3 regions of the Salinivibrio sp. VYel1 genome follow, and region 3 is predicted to be linked to each of the others. Evidence: riboswitches for the same ligand, from Rfam matches in the RefSeq annotation. Region 3 holds a riboswitch; each other region holds the start of a gene.
The links. Region 3 has a riboswitch for thiamine pyrophosphate ahead of thiD (bifunctional hydroxymethylpyrimidine kinase/phosphomethylpyrimidine kinase). Riboswitches for the same ligand answer to the same signal wherever they lie in the genome.

Region 1 (5,384 bases), on a different contig from region 3:
CACCGCCGCGCACCCCACCTCTTCTAAACGCTTACACAGCACAGGGTCAGCATGGCAATACGGCAGCACCGCAAACCCCTCATCCACAAGGGTTTTCGCCGCTTGAAGGGTTTCAATCGGGTCAGGCATCAAATATTTGGAGTCGGGGTGAATTTCCAACTTCACCCAGTGCGTTCCCAATGCTTCTCGAGCAAGACGCGCGGCAAAGACCGCTTCTTGCGCATTCTTCGCCCCCGAGGTATTGGGCAGCAGGTGCACACCGAGCTCGCGCAGCGGGGTTAAAATATCATCTTGTATGGCATGGACATCGACTCGCTTTAGCGCCATGGTGACCAGTTCAGTACCACTGGCCGCCAGTGACTCGGCCATGGTCTTGCGACTAGCAAACTTGCCGGTGCCGGTTAACAGTCGAGATGAAAACGTCGTATCCGCAATGGTTAACATGATTATCCTCCGGCAATCGCTTGAAAGACCGCCAAGCTATCGCCAGCGGTAAGTGACGTGGATGACCAAGCATCACGCGCAATAATGGTCTGATTTAGCGCCACTGCGACCGACTCGGCTGGCACCTTCATCTCCTCAATCAATTGCGCGACGGTCGTGGCATTGACCTCTGTCGGCGTGTCATTAATGGTTAACTGCATCGCTTACCTCCCGCTTAGGCTGACAAACCGCACAATGCGGATCCACGGGCAGCGAAAAGTGCTGCCATGTCATGGTTTGTCCATCCAGTCGTGACAAGCGATTGGTCCCGACCGCCTGCCCTAATAACAGCTTTATTCCTTCCAGCGCTTGCGCGGTGGCCATCATGCCGACCACAGGTCCCATTACCCCGGATTCTGCACAGCGTGTGGGTTCAGAAAGCGTCACGTCTGCGAAGGCGCACGCATAACATGCGCTATGCGGTTGATAAACCAATAACTGGCCTTGCCAACCGATCGCCGCTGCGCTCACCAACGGCGTACCAGCCTCTACACAGGCTTGATTGACTGCATGGCGAGTGGCGAGATTATCACTGCAATCAAGGACCACATCCGCCATCGCTACTTCGAGCGCCAGACGCTCACCTTCTAGATAGGCATTGATGGCTCGGCACTGGCAATGTGGATTCAGCGCGACCAAGTTAGCGGCTAGCGACGCGGCTTTATCGGTGCCGATTTGCGCCTCCCGATACGCCACCTGACGCGCCAAGTTAGATAGCTCAATGTGGTCCGAGTCAGCAATCGCTAACTGACCCACGCCAGCGCCTGCAAGATAGAGGCCCGCGGTGGTTCCAAGCCCACCGGCACCGACCATTAACACACGCGCCTTGCTAAGTGCCTGCTGCCCGCACTCTCCAACTTCTGGCAGCATGATTTGCCGGCTATAACGCAGGTATTCACTGTCCGATAGCATCACGCCCTCCTTGTTGTCTGGATGGATTAAGACAGCGGTCAAATGCGTCAATGCGCGCCGCTAAATCAGGCGCTTGCGTCACGGCACGGACCACCGCAATGGCGTCCACGCCAGTGCGCCAAACGTCAGGGGCTCGGTTGAGATCAATACCGCCAATCGCCACCGTCGGGAAGCGGCCATCCACAGTCGCCACCTGCTGCGCTAACGCAGAAATGCCTTGCGGCGGCTCGGCGAGCTGTTTGGTGGTAGTGGGAAAAATATGGCCGATGGCAAGATAACTGGGCGAGAGCGCAATCGCTGCAGCAAGTTGTTCGGGACTGCGTGTCGATACGCCAAGGCGCACGCCTTGTCGTGCGAGCCGGTCAAGATCCGCCTCTTGTATGTCTTGCTGGCCCAGATGAACGCCATAGGCGCCAGCTTCAAGCGCAAGCTGCCAGTGATCGTTGATAAACACCTGGGCATAGTGCGCGCGGCCCAACGCCACCGCACGCTGTACCCAGTCTGCCAATTGGGGATGTCCCGGCTGCTTCACACGCAGTTGCACGGTTTTCACCCCCAAGCAAAGCAAGCGTTCGAGCAAGTCCACATCGTCTACCACCGGATATAATGGGCCTATACCTTCAGACATAGATGCAAACGGGGTCAGGCTCATGACTCCACCTTATCGCTGTCCGCTACCTCAGCGCCTTGTTGTGACGAATGATGGGATTTTTGCAGGTAGAGCTCACTGCCCTTTGCTCGAAACTCTTGCGATTTTTGCTGCATGCCTGCTAACGGGTCTTCCAGCATGGTGACATCAATCGCTTCGCCCGCAGCGGCATAGCCATTTTCTTTGGCATAATCGCGGACTTCTTGGCTGATCTTCATAGAGCAGAATTTTGGCCCACACATGGAGCAAAAATGCGCGACCTTGCCCGACTCTTGAGGCAGTGTTTCATCGTGATAAGCACGCGCCGTCACTGGATCTAATGCAAGGTTAAACTGATCTTCCCAGCGAAATTCAAAGCGCGCTTTGGAAATGGCGTTATCTCGCACCTGCGCGCCCGGATGTCCTTTGGCTAAGTCGGCGGCGTGCGCACACAACTTGTAAGTGATAAGCCCAGTTTTAACATCCTCTTTATTGGGCAGACCCAGATGTTCTTTGGGCGTGACATAGCAAAGCATCGCACACCCAAACCAGCCAATCATCGCCGCACCAATCCCGGAGGTGATGTGGTCGTAACCAGGCGCAATATCGGTAGTCAGCGGGCCTAAAGTATAAAAGGGCGCTTCGTGGCAATGGGTGAGCTGCTCGTCCATATTCTCTTTGATCATGTGCATGGGCACATGGCCGGGGCCTTCAATCATCACCTGCACATCGTATTCCCATGCCACCTTGGTTAGCTCGCCCAGGGTACGTAACTCACTGAACTGGGCTTCGTCGTTCGCGTCAGCTACTGAGCCGGGACGTAACCCATCGCCTAATGACAGCGATACATCATAGGCAGCACAAATCTCGCAGATTTCACGAAAATGGGTATAGAGGAAGCTTTCTTGATGATGCGCCAAGCACCATTTGGCGATAATCGACCCACCACGCGAGACAATCCCAGTCACGCGATTGGCAGTCATGGGCACATAGTGCAAACGCACCCCAGCGTGAATGGTAAAGTAGTCGACCCCTTGCTCGGCTTGCTCTATCAAGGTATCGCGCATCACTTCCCAAGTCAGGTCTTCGGCAATGCCATTCACTTTCTCAAGCGCCTGATACATAGGCACGGTGCCAATCGGGACTGGGCTATTACGTAAAATCCACTCGCGGGTTTCGTGGATATTGCGTCCGGTCGATAAATCCATCACCGTATCCGCGCCCCAACGGGTCGCCCACACCAACTTTTCGGTTTCTTCTTCAATGGAGGAGCTCACCGCCGAGTTACCAATATTGGCATTCACTTTCACCAGAAAGTTACGCCCAATAATCATCGGCTCCGCTTCTGGGTGGTTAATGTTGGCCGGAATAATCGCACGCCCTTCAGCAACTTCTTGGCGCACAAATTCGGGAGTGATGTTTGAGGGTAAATGCGCGCCAAAGCTTTCTCCTGGGTGCTGGCGGTTTAGCTGCTCTTCACGATACTGCTGACGTCCCATATTTTCCCGGATAGCGATAAATTCCATCTCTGGGGTGATAATGCCTTGGCGTGCGTAGTGAAGTTGGGTCACACATTGGTTAGGTTTTGCCCGACGGATAGACGGTAAGGCACTAAAGCGAAGATCATCTAAGGTTTCATCACTAAGGCGGGTCTGCGCATAGTCTGAGCTCACTGCATCAAGAAACTCTGTATCGGCACGCTCATCAATCCAGGCTTTGCGCACTGGCGCTAAGCCTTGGTAAATATCGATAGCACTCTGTGGGTCAGTATAAGGCCCTGATGTGTCATAAACCCGAATGGATTCATTGGCTTCGTACTGCGGATTATCTTTACTGCCACCCACAAAGGTCGGAGACAAATGGATTTCTCGCATCCCTACGCGAATATCGGGTCGCGATCCCTCGACATAGACTTTTTCCGAGTTGGGGTAGGTTTGCGCAGAGAGGGAATCGATAAAAGATTTGGCCTCAAGACGGGCCTGTTTACGGGTCGACATAGCATTACTCCGGTGTTCATTATGGGAATTAATGCTTGCCGGAAAACGCTGAATTGAGATGTGAGCAAACTGGCAGACGCGTACGGTCTGTGATCTGATGCATCTCTTGTTCCCTTCGCTGGTACTAACCAGATCAGGTTCAACGGATCCCACTTAACGTGGTCTCAGCCAATTGGCACTCCGACAAGTTCAACGCCAGTATAAGAAATCACCGCCGCAACAACAAGCGACGTAATGGCATGTTTTTACCTACCCAGTAATGCGTCCTAGCAACCAAGCCCCCATCGCGGCCGCTCCTAAGCACAACGCAAGGTTGAGACCCACGTTTAACAAGGCTTTCACCGTCTCACCATGTTGAAAAAGAAGCAAGGTATCCACTGAAAAGGTCGAGAAGGTGGTGAACGCGCCCAAAAAGCCAATCGCAATCAGTTGACGCCAAGGCACTGGGGCAATCAGTTCTTGGCTCATCGCCGCTAAAAAGACACCCATCGCTAATGATCCCAGCACATTAACCATTAGGGTGCCGTAGGGAAATCCTCGACCAAACACCGCGACGCTCCACTCTGAAACTAAAAAACGCGAAGACGCCCCTAATGCGCCACCAAGTCCTACCCACAATATGCTTACCACAGGGTGCTCCTTTCGATTGGTAAAAAGTCATCATACCGCGACATGTGAACAAGAAACAGGAGGAAGAAAAAGGGAAGAGGGTTAGGGGTGCTAGAAGCATAATGAGTCACATACAAAAAAAGCACCGACAATGTCGATGCTTTGATGTTTGGCAGGGGTAGAGGGATTCGACCGGGCTGGCGACCCAGCCCCCAACACGCTTTTGTGTAGATTGCATGTTCACATCTACCCTTAATCGGCTTACGAGAAGCTTGATGATTCACATACAAAAAAAGCACCGACGATGCCGATGCTTTGGTATTTGGCAGGGGTAGAGGGATTCAACCGGGCTGGCGACCCAGTACCCAACACGCCTTTTGTAGTTTGCATGTTCACATCTACCCTTAATCGGATTACGAGAAGCTTGATGATTCACATACAAAAAAGCACCGACAATGTCGATGCTTTGGTATTTGGCAGGGGTAGAGGGATTCGAACCCCCAACACGCGGATTTGGAATCCGCTGCTCTGCCAATTGGAGCTATACCCCTGTATATAGGTGCCTATTGTAGCGATCCCGCGACAAATTACCACCACCAATTACTCTTCAGACGTTTAATCGCTTATTTATAAAGCAAATCACCCCAACGACTCAATAACAAAAAACCCCAGCTTCTCAGCTAGGGTTTCTAAGTAGTGGCGGAGTGGACGGGACTCGAACCCGCGACCCCCGGCGTGACAGGCCGGTATTCTAA
Region 2 (5,384 bases), on a different contig from region 3:
AAATAGTCACGGTCTGAGCGGCACCAAAGTCTCGAGCGTTGACATTAGCAATAAAGGTGTTGGCTTTTTGCTCTGCCATCGCCCGCGAGCAGGGTTGAAACAGCACCACAAATTCATCGCCGCCATACCGGAACAAGGTGTCTTGTGACGAGAAGGTCTGGCGCATCAATGAAGCCAATAACAAGATGACCTCGTCACCAAATACATGACCAAAGTTATCATTGATTTGCTTAAAGTGATCAACATCGAAAATACACACCCAAGGTGAGAGCGAGCTGTCGGGGTCAATGTCGGACGTCGCCTCGCTTTGTGCTAAGCGATCACAAATAAGATCCAGCTTTTTAGAGAGGACTTTGCGATTAAATAAGCTGGTGAAACTGTCACGCTCGCTGGCCATGATAATCTGCTGATAGTTCTCGTAAATACGCGTCAATCCTGCCACTAGAGCACGTTGTTCCTGGCTGAGATCTGTGGCGCGGCCGCATAAAACACCGTTCACACCTTCTTCTTTCTCGTAATAAATGGGGACAGCAATCAATACATGATCATTGGTATGGTGTTGAGTCACCGCTTGTGTCGCTAGGCATTCTGCAAGCAGCGCGTCAATTTGATGGATGTTCTCTTGCTGAAAAGCGCTGTTGTCATTGGTGCCTAATACCGTGAAGGCAGGCTGCATATCGGCGCAGTAATCAAGCAGCACCACTTCACTCACTGGGGTAAGCTCGGTAATTGAGGTCAGCAAGCTTTTAGTAATCGCATCGACTTCCGTTTTAGCGGTAAAGTCGACAATCGAGTCGAGGATCTGGATGCTGCTGGCGGCCACAAGGCGCCTCCTTGGATTCTTCCGTGTTTTCCTTAGTATAGAAGTCAATCCAAGTGGCGCCACCCATCACTCTTCGTCCGTCTTGCCCATATAACCTTGCATTATCGCGGGTGGGGTCTCGAGGGTTTCGACAGGACAATGCAGGCGGACTTGCCCGTTATCCAAATAAAGAAACTCAGAGGCGATGGCTTGGGCGTCTTCGGGATGGTGAGTCACCATCACCACGGTAGTGCCTTGCGCTTCGGCGGTACGCTTAACTAGCATCAGCATGTCTTTTTTTAGCGCGGGATCGAGTGCGGAGAAGGGCTCATCGAGCAGCAATAAAGGTTGGTTTCGTGCGATGCTTCTACCCAGTGCGATACGTTGTCGTTGCCCGCCTGACAATTGGCCGGGCAGGCGAGAGAGATAGTCGCTTAAGCCGACCGATTGCGCTGCCTGTTCAATGTTTTCCCGTTGGGTAGCGGTGAGTTTCAGTGATGGTGATAAGCCAATCGCCATATTGTCGAACACCGACAAATGGGTAAAGACATTATGCTCTTGGAACAAGATAGACAGTGGCCGCTGGTGGGCGGGGGTTGTTGTCACTGGCTTACCATCAATAGCAATCTCGCCACTATCAGGGGCAATCAACCCGGCAATCAGTGATAGTAAGGTGCTTTTACCTGCCCCGCTGGGCCCGAGCACGGCCACAATCTCTCCAGGGGCGATATGGGCATCAAAGGTCATCCAATCTTGTTGGTAACTATACTGAACATCGGAAAGCGTTAACATGCGTGTCTCCATTGGATAAGGCGCGTCAGTAGGGCATAACATCCTAAGCTGGTGAGCAGTAACAGCATCGCCGCGGCGGCGCCCGCTTCCATTTGGTAACTGCCCATTAAGCGAAACAAATACAGGGGCAGGGTTTGAAAGTTTTGACTACCAAATAAGGAGATGGCACTGAGATCGCCCATGGATAACACAAAACTCACCGCGACACCGCGCGCAATAGGTGCACGTAAACAGTCCCACTCAATCAGACGTAAACGCGTGATGCCTCTGACGCCTAAGGTGGCGCACAAGTTATGGTATGACTGAGCGAGCTGGAAGGCGGGGGCACTCAAGACCTTGATAAGATAAGGCAGCGCCATCAGGGCGTTCACTGTCATTACCAGCCACAGCGCTAAGCTGAATACGTTACTAAACTGGCGAAACAGCAAAAAAAGCCCGGTACTGAGCACGATACTTGGCACTACTAAGATGATGGCACCGAGCGTTTCTATGCCATCCGCCTGTTTTTTTCGTCCATGTAAGCGCCAGTGCCGACTGGCTAAGATCACCGCCACGGCTAACACAAAAGCAAAGGTGGTGGCGCCCGTGGCAATGAACAGCGAGTGCAGAGTTGCTTGCCACAGTGCGCTATCGCCGAGCACCGCTAATGCGCTGGGGTTCAACCCGCGTGCAATTACCACGCCGAGAGGCGGTAACACCAGTAGCAAAACGAGGCCAATCCAAAGGCCATCCCAACACTTGGCCGCACGGCTATCCAAAGACGCAGGCAGCGGCAGCACTTCACTGGGTGTGCTCGGCAGCGGGCGCGTCAAGGTTTGTACGGTAAATGCGATGGCCCCGCATAGTAGCATTTGCCACAGCGCGAGGACAGCACCCGTTTGTAAATCGAAATCAAAATGAATGGCTTGGTAAATGGCCAGCTCGATGGTTGTCGCTTTCGGCCCGCCGCCCAGTGCCATGACAGTCGCGAAGCTGGTAAAGCACAACATAAATACTAGCCCCACGATATGAGGCAAGCTTTGGCGTAGATACGGCCATTCTAGGTGCTTAAAACGTTGCCAGCCTTTGAGCCCTAGCTGGGTAGCAAGACGGCGTTGATCGGCTGGGATCCCCTCTAAGGCTTGCACCATTAATTGGGCGGAAAAAGGGAGATTAAAAAACACATGGGCGAGTAAAATGCCACTTAAGCCATAAATAGAAAACGGCATAGCCGCATCGAAGTGCGCGAAAGCTTGTGCAATCCAGCCACTACGGCCATAGATAGCAACCAGTCCAAATACTCCCACCAAGACCGGCAGCACCAAGGTCATGGCGAATAACTTCAGCAGCCATGCCTTTACTGGAAATTGTCGGCGAGACAGCGCATGAGCGACTGGCACTGCTAGCCCAACGCTAAGTACGACGGATAACGCGGCCTGTTTAAAACTAAAGTAGGTGACATGGCGCAAGTAGGTATCTTGCCATAAGGAGGCAAGTGACAAATCGTGGCTGTGAGAGAATAACGCCCAGAGTGCGCTGCCAATCAAAGCCACGACCAAGCTGGCCGCAATACTGCCCGGCCAGGTTCGAGAAGGGTTGAGCATCTTGGCTATTCAACCAGCGCGGTTTGCCAGTCACGCACCCATTGCTGGCGATTGCCCATCACTTCATCAGGCTGATACAGCAAGCTCTCTTGCGGTTTGTCCAAGGTGTAGAAGGCATCAGGCAAGTTGACATCGGTGACCGGATACATCCACTGAGTGGTTGGGATCACCGACTGTGCCGCATCACTGAGCATAAATTGTAAAAACGCATCCGCTCGTTCCGGCTGATCGGTATAGGCTGATTTAGCGGCGACTTCGATTTGCATATAGTGCCCCTCTTCAAACATGGCGGCGGCAAAGCGATCGTCTTCATCGGCCACTAAGTGGTAAGCCGGCGAGGTGGTATAAGAGAGCACCATGTCCGCTTCTTTATTGAGGAACATGTTGTAAGCTTCGGTCCAGCCTTTGGTCACAGTGATCGTGTTATCGGCAAGATCGCGCCATGCTTGTTGATTATTATCGCCGTACACTTTTTGGATCCAAAGCATTAGCCCCTGGCCGACCGTTGATACGCGCGGATCTTGGTAAATCACACTGATATCGTCGCGCTCTTCAATCAAGGCTTTGAGGCTTTTGGGTGGGTCGAGCAAACGAGTAGTGTCATACACAAAGGCAAAATAGCCGTAATCGTAAGGGATAAAGTATTTGTTATCCCACCCGCCAGGCACTTGCAGGCGCTCGGTATTGACCGCGTGCTCGGCAACAATCCCACTGCGCTCGGCTTCTTTCATTAAGTTGGTATCCATACCGAGTACGATATCGGCTTGGGTGGTTTCTCCTTCAATGCGCAGGCGATTAAGTAAGGCGGCCCCATCGTCGAGAGACACAAACTCAAGCTGGCAATCGCATTGCTGTTCAAATTTCGCTTTAATTTTAGGCCCCGCCCCCCATTCAGCAATAAAGGAGTCATAGGTATAGACAGTAAGCGGGTCCGCGGCGCGGGCGCCGAGTGATAATAGCGATAAAGAAACCAGAGTGAGAACAGAGGTAAAAACTTTCACAGCACGCTCCTAAGTTGGGCGTGGGTGTTGAGGCAAGTTGATGGCAACATCAAGTCTCAATCCCTACGCCAGTGTTAGCTGGATCAGGTTCGATGGGTCTAGCGCAGTGCGCAATCTCAGCCGTGAGGCTCCCCAATGAGTACGGTGGTATTGTACTGATTGGCTTAGGTTTAACCAAGCCTTTTAGTTGCCGAGTTGGTTAAGGTCCCAGTTGTAGTCGTATTCCAATGTTGCCTCTTGTGGCAATGGAATATCGCGATACTGGTTTATGTGAGCGATCACGCCTTGCTTATCGCCACCAAAGTCAGCTTCAAACCATTCATAAATTGAGGAAAGTTGCCATTTTCCCCCTTGCTGACTCACGCCTTTATCACTGTTAATGAAGGTATAGGCGGCGTGCTCGAGCTGTGCATCAAGTGCACTTGCTTGAAAGGCTTGTGGCTGAAGATTAGGGCAGCCAAGGCTGGCACAGTTGACCGCATAGTGGGTACGCGGATCTTGCCAAAGCGGGCGTAAAATCCGGTGTTCGATATCGTTTAAAGTGAGCGGCTCGCCAGCGACGGTAACCACTTCATCATCCCAAGGGCCAAAGCTAAATAGCCCACCGAGTTTGGTGATGGAACGGACCGGGTACTCGGCGATAATCAGTTTTACCGTGACCGCATTATAGAGGTTAACCCAATATGCGTATTGCTCGTCTTTGGTCAGGGTACGTGGGTCGCGCGCGGTGAGCATACCAATGTAATGGTCGAGGGTTGCTTTGTCGTTATCCGTGACGGCGGCATAGTTAAATAAGGTGTGCTGCCCCTGAGATTGCAAATACTTATCGAGTAACACTTGCCAGCTGTGATGGGTAAACGTGGCTTGGCTGTCAGGGTTATGGGCATCCCACATTGCCCAGTAATCCGCTTTGGGCGCGGCTTGGCTGATGAGCGGAAACACTAACCAGAGCAGAATTACCAAATGTTTTTGCATTGCCAGTCCTTAATGCGATCAAACCTTCTTTGAGACTAGACCAAGCGAGTCAGCGGTTGGTTTCATTGAGGATGAAAAAAATGGGTTGAAGCGCCAATAAGTACGGGTAATACCGCGCTTATTGGCGTTCTTGGAGGGCGTATTACACCAAAAAGTCTGGTATTTGTTTTTCAAAGCGTGAGATATCGGCTTCGTGCTGCAACGTCAGACCGATGCTATCTAACCCTTCCA
Region 3 (5,384 bases):
CATGTGAGCCAACTGGCTGACGCATTTGGTCGCGCGCTCCCTGACGGCATGCGCGATACCCTCAATGCACTCGATCACCAATTAACGGTCGACGGTGAGCCTGTACATATTGATGTGACCTTGCGTGACGGCCGGACGTTTAAGTTGGCGAAAACACTGATCCACCATCTTGCCGGAGAGCCTTACGCGATTGTAACGGTGGCGTATGATGCCACACCGCTATTACAAGCGATGCAAGAGGCCGAGCGCGCCAACCAAGCAAAAAGTGACTTCCTATCCGCTATGAGTCACGAGCTACGTACGCCTTTAAATAGTGTGCTGGGGTACGCGCAACTACTACTCAAATCTCCCACTCAGATGCTGGCCGATGATCAGCGCCAGTACGTTGATCATATCCACCAAAGTGGGCGACATTTGCTGGCACTGATCAATGACGTGCTCGATCTGGCCAAAATAGAGGCCGGACAAACAGTGCTTCATCTCACCTGGTACCCTGTTAGCGCATTGGTCAATGATGCCATTCAAACCTTATCGCCGCTGGCAGAGCGACAGAACGTTAGCTTGCAAAATTGTTTGCCTGCGGAGCAAGAGGGAGAGCTTTATGTGGATCCAACGCGGTTTAAGCAAATCTTAATTAACTTACTCAGCAATGCAGTGAAATATAACCATCCACAAGGCAGGGTTTGGGTGGATGCGCACACGCATCACGGCAATCTGACCATGACGGTGAATGATACAGGCATTGGTATTGCCGACGACCAGCTCGACGGCCTTTTCGAGCCCTTTAACCGTTTAGTGGCAGAAGACTCTTTGATAGAAGGCGCGGGGGTTGGGCTGGCCGTCACCTATCAACTGGTGACTCAGATGCAAGGTGAGATCAGGGTTGCGAGTCAACAGGGCAAGGGCAGTGCCTTCTCGGTGACCTTCCCTTATCGCGCGAAGCCACACTCCTCTGAGCCCCTGGTTGCAGAAGCCTCTGACGCGAATATACGCCTCACTCAGCCACACCGTGTGCTTTATATTGACCAAGGCAGTCACCAGCAACGGCTGGTCTCTGATTGCTTTGAGGACTGGCCGCTGTTGACCTTGCACCATGCGCACGATTTTTCGTTGGCTGAAGCGATGACACATAGGCTCGCCCCATCACTTTTTATCATCCATGGTAATGACTTAGCGCGAATGCCCGCACATTGGACGTGCCTGATGGAGCATAAACCGCTGATCATACTTGGGGCGGAAGGGCAAGCCCATTGCAGCGCCGCCACACCACACATACGACTACAGCAGCCCGTATCGTCAACTGCGCTCGCCGCGGCTATTCAATCGTTATTAGAGGACAGGGAATGATAAAGTCACCATCACAAGCGACCATTTTGATCATTGACGATCGCGCGGAAAACATTGACTTACTCACCGCGATGCTTGACCAAGCGGGGTACGTGCATCTGATTGGGCTAACGGACCCCTGTGCTGTGCACGACCACTTGTCGCCGGTGCCCGATCTTATCTTGCTTGATATGCGCATGCCACGGCGCTCGGGACTCATGGTGCTGGATGATCTGAACCAAGCATTGGGGGACCATTGTCCACCCGTCATGGTGCTCACTGCGGATAATGATGTGGGGTTACGTAATCAAGCGCTATGCCGAGGGGCGATAGATTATATCAGCAAGCCGTTTGATTATGACGAAGTGCTTCAGCGTATTCACAACCTACTGCAGTTACAGCTTAAAACATTGAAAGAGCGTGACCAAGCTGCGCGTTTGCAAATGTTGGTGAACAAACAAACCGCCACTTTACGCGCCCTTTCTCTTACCCACCCATTGACAGGTCTCCCCAATCGCCGAGCCTTATTGGATGCAGCGGAGCGACAATTGATGCGAGGGTCGGTGACGGTGTTGATGATTGCGCTTGATGGGATGGAAGCGGTGACGCAGCATCAAGGGCATTTAATGACCGAAGCCCTGTATAAGCACATTGCTGAGCTGCTGGCGAACAGTGCGGTGGCGCGCTCGCATCGAGTGGGGGTTTGGGACAGCTCGAGACTGGTGATGCTGATAGAGGGAGACGGAGAAGAGGCGGTGAAAAAAGCAGCGAGGATTCACCGACTCATCAGTGGTCATCATACCCTCGAAGGGCGACTGATGTTCTTGCATTGCCATATAGGGATCAGCCGTGCTGACTCGGAAAGCGCCGATGTGCCGCAGTTGTTTCGCCAAGCGATCCTGGCTATTCCGACCGATGATCAGGCTGTCGGTGAGTATCAGCCCGAGCTAGACAGTAAAGCGCAGCGAGAGCACTTGATCCGTACTGAGCTAGGCCCGGCCTTGCAAAGCAATCATCTCTCCTTGGTCTATCAACCTAAATGGCGGCTTGATGGGGGCCTGCTGGTGGGCGCAGAAGCACTACTGCGTTGGCAGCATCCAGCCCTAGGGGCGATAAGTCCCGCCGAATTTATTCCCATTGCCGAGCGCAGCGCCGATATGATGCAACTTGGCGATAAAGTACTGGCGATGGCACTGGAGGCGGTGGCGCAATGGCGCGTACAGGGCCTGACTGATGAGCACTTTCATCTGTCAATCAATGTCTCTGCCCAGCAACTCCGGCATGGTTTTGCCGAGAGTGTGCTGGCTCGCTGCCATGCGACAAACACGCCGCCGGCGATTATTCAATTGGAAGTCACGGAATCGGCACTGATTCAGCAAATCTCGGTGGCATTGCGCGAGCTACAACAGCTGCGGGATGCCGGGATGCATATCGCGTTGGATGACTTTGGCACCGGTTACAGCTCGTTAAGTTACCTTAAGCAACTGCCAGTAGACTGGGTTAAACTCGACCGCAGTTTTATTCAAGATTTGGCCACCAACGCCAGTGACAAACACTTGGTGGGTAGCGTGATTGAGTTAGCCCATGGCTTTGGTCATGGCGTGGTTGCCGAAGGGGTGGAAGAAGTCAGCCAGCAGCAGGTGCTACAGACAATTGGCTGCGACCAAGTGCAGGGGTTTTTATATGCGCGGCCGCTTATCCAAGATGGATTCGAACAACTGCTTAAAACCGCCCAACAAGGCAATACGACCATTAACCATTACGAGAATGTGTAAACGCGCCATCAGAAACATCAGACTTGCGCTTTATCATTAAGGTTTATATTCTGACCGTGTTAGTCGGGGAGCAAGTGATTGCTGAGACTGCGAAAGCAGGACCCGTAGAACCTGATCCAGTTAGCACTGGCGGAGGGAACTGACACGTTCAGCACACGAAGTGGCGCATTCTGGCTCGCTTTGTCTCCTTCCGCCCCTGATGATTAAGGGGCCATTATGAACCTATCTCCACCTGTTATTCTTACCATCGCCGGCTCAGACAGCGGTGGCGGTGCTGGCATTCAAGCCGATATCAAAGCGATTTCAGCCACCGGCGGTTATGCGTGCTCGGTGATCACCGCGTTAACCGCGCAAAACACCTGTGGCGTTGAGGCCGTCTCGGCGGTTGATCCTGGTTTTGTCCGTGCCCAGTTAGAGGCCGTCTTGTACGATATGCCGGTGCGTGCAGTGAAAATTGGTATGCTCGCCAACCAAGCGGTTATTCGCGAAGTGGCCGCCGTGCTGGCGCGATCGCCTCACTTACCGGTGATTTTAGATCCCGTGATGGTAGCCACCAGCGGCGATCCTTTGTTGGATGAACACGCCATGACAGCGCTGATTGAAGCGCTGATCCCGCGAGCAACCGTGCTCACCCCCAACCTGCCTGAGGCGGCGCGATTAACCGGTCAGCCTGTTCCCACCTCCATTGAGCAAATGCATGCGTTAGTTCCAGCCCTACGTCGGCTCGGGTGCCCGTATGTGATGCTCAAAGGCGGGCATTTACATCACGCCCCTGAAAGCGTGGATGTGTGGATTAGCCAAGATACCTGTCAAACCCTGAGCGCCCGTCGGGTTGAAACCGTTAATACACACGGCACAGGCTGTTCACTGTCTGCGGCGATGGCCTCTTATTACGCGCAGGGAATGACGCCCGTTGAAGCCGGGCGGGCGGCTAAGCAGTATTTGACAGAGGCTTTAGCGCATAGTCAGCAGTTAAAGGTGGGAAGAGGCGCGGGGCCTGTGCATCATTTTTACGCCTACCCAGTCGAAGCGTGTCATTCTGATGCACAAGAAACCTCGGTGGTCGAATAGACCGTTTTTTCGCGAATAGGGCACGTAAAGCCAGTCCGCCGCCTCCGTCTTGGCGGCGGCGGACTGCTCCGGAAGGGTTAATAGCCAGTGTCGCGTGTGATAAAAGGTGCCCGAATCACGCCGCCGACCAATGCGGTAAACGTTCAGCGGCAATATAGAAAAGGCGATCGCCGGGGGCGACTTCGGTTTGCAAGCTGGGGTTAAGGGTAATGCCCTCACCTTTGTCGATACCAATTAAGGTTGTATCGTATTCATGCTTTAACTGATTGAACAAGGTACCCACATCCGTCGTGCTCGCGTTAGTCGGGTAGCGCGCACAATACTGTGTCATCCCTTGTGCGGTACTCAACAACTCGTGATGCAACTGGCTGGAACCCGGATCAACAGCGGCTTTCGCCAGCATTTCTACGGAAACAGACGGTACACATTCTGCGTGTGGATAGTGTTGTTTGAGTATTTGGCTCAGCGCGTCGTCTTGAAAGTAGGCGAGCAGATGCGCTGACGGATTTTTATGCGCGCAGAACAGGGCCGCTGATAGGGTGATATCGTCTTCTGGGTTGTCGATAATAATGCTCGAAGCACTATCAATCCCCGCACGCGCAATCCCCTCTGCATCGGTAAAGCTGGTGACGCGTACAAATTCCACCTCGCCGGGGAGCGGATTTTCCATTTCGGGACGTACGCAAAGCACAATCGGACGATCGCCATGCACACCGCTTTGTAGTAGACGAATGAGCTGAATGGTGCGTTGACCATTCCAGCCCAACACCAGAATATGATTTTTCACAGTAAGACTCCGTTTTCCTTGTAATCCACGTCGCCAATAATCGACCAACGCACTGGTCACATGCCCAATCACAACGGCGAACAGCCCTAGCCCACCGGGAATAATCCAAAAGGCGGTAATCCACTGTCCTGCTTCTGTTGCGGGCGAATAATCGCCATAGCCGACAGTGGACGCGGTGACCATCAAGTAATAGACATAGCGGCCGAGTGACTGGGTCATCTCAGTTTCACCGGCGCCGTGTAAAAGTAGCCAGCCAATCCCGCCATAGGCGAGTACCACCAACCCCAAAATACGCCCGTTTAAATGCGCGAAGTGGCTGATAATCCAACGTTTAAAAAGCAACCAAAAGGTCATAAATGTTCGCTCATTATTTACAGTGATCGCAGTATGAAGTGATTTGCGTCAGGTTTACAGTGTAAATCAGC

Region 1: it holds a riboswitch for thiamine pyrophosphate, as region 3 does, so the genes downstream of both, thiC (phosphomethylpyrimidine synthase ThiC) here and thiD (bifunctional hydroxymethylpyrimidine kinase/phosphomethylpyrimidine kinase) in region 3, are expected to answer to the same signal.
Region 2: it holds a riboswitch for thiamine pyrophosphate, as region 3 does, so the genes downstream of both, thiB (thiamine ABC transporter substrate binding subunit) here and thiD (bifunctional hydroxymethylpyrimidine kinase/phosphomethylpyrimidine kinase) in region 3, are expected to answer to the same signal.

Annotation. Positions count from the first base shown of each region.
Region 1 is NZ_RSAM01000019.1:51,276-56,659, forward strand. It holds gene EHW58_RS15050 (thiazole synthase) at 1-444, opposite strand, end outside; gene thiS (sulfur carrier protein ThiS) at 447-644, opposite strand; gene EHW58_RS15060 (HesA/MoeB/ThiF family protein) at 628-1,395, opposite strand; gene thiE (thiamine phosphate synthase) at 1,379-2,047, opposite strand; gene thiC (phosphomethylpyrimidine synthase ThiC) at 2,044-4,020, opposite strand; TPP riboswitch at 4,114-4,213, opposite strand; gene crcB (fluoride efflux transporter CrcB) at 4,270-4,650, opposite strand; tRNA gene EHW58_RS15080 (tRNA-Trp) at 5,104-5,180, opposite strand; tRNA gene EHW58_RS15085 (tRNA-Asp) at 5,327-5,384, opposite strand, start outside.
Region 2 is NZ_RSAM01000008.1:59,177-64,560, reverse strand. It holds gene EHW58_RS09145 (GGDEF domain-containing protein) at 1-823, opposite strand, end outside; gene thiQ (thiamine ABC transporter ATP-binding protein) at 890-1,594, opposite strand; gene thiP (thiamine/thiamine pyrophosphate ABC transporter permease) at 1,588-3,177, opposite strand; gene thiB (thiamine ABC transporter substrate binding subunit) at 3,183-4,178, opposite strand; TPP riboswitch at 4,222-4,323, opposite strand; gene EHW58_RS09125 (DUF547 domain-containing protein) at 4,362-5,153, opposite strand; gene leuD (3-isopropylmalate dehydratase small subunit) at 5,296-5,384, opposite strand, start outside.
Region 3 is NZ_RSAM01000001.1:499,570-504,953, reverse strand. It holds gene EHW58_RS02215 (PAS domain S-box protein) at 1-1,347, shown strand, start outside; gene EHW58_RS02210 (bifunctional diguanylate cyclase/phosphodiesterase) at 1,344-3,101, shown strand; TPP riboswitch at 3,156-3,256, shown strand; gene thiD (bifunctional hydroxymethylpyrimidine kinase/phosphomethylpyrimidine kinase) at 3,318-4,172, shown strand; gene EHW58_RS02200 (potassium channel family protein) at 4,288-5,313, opposite strand.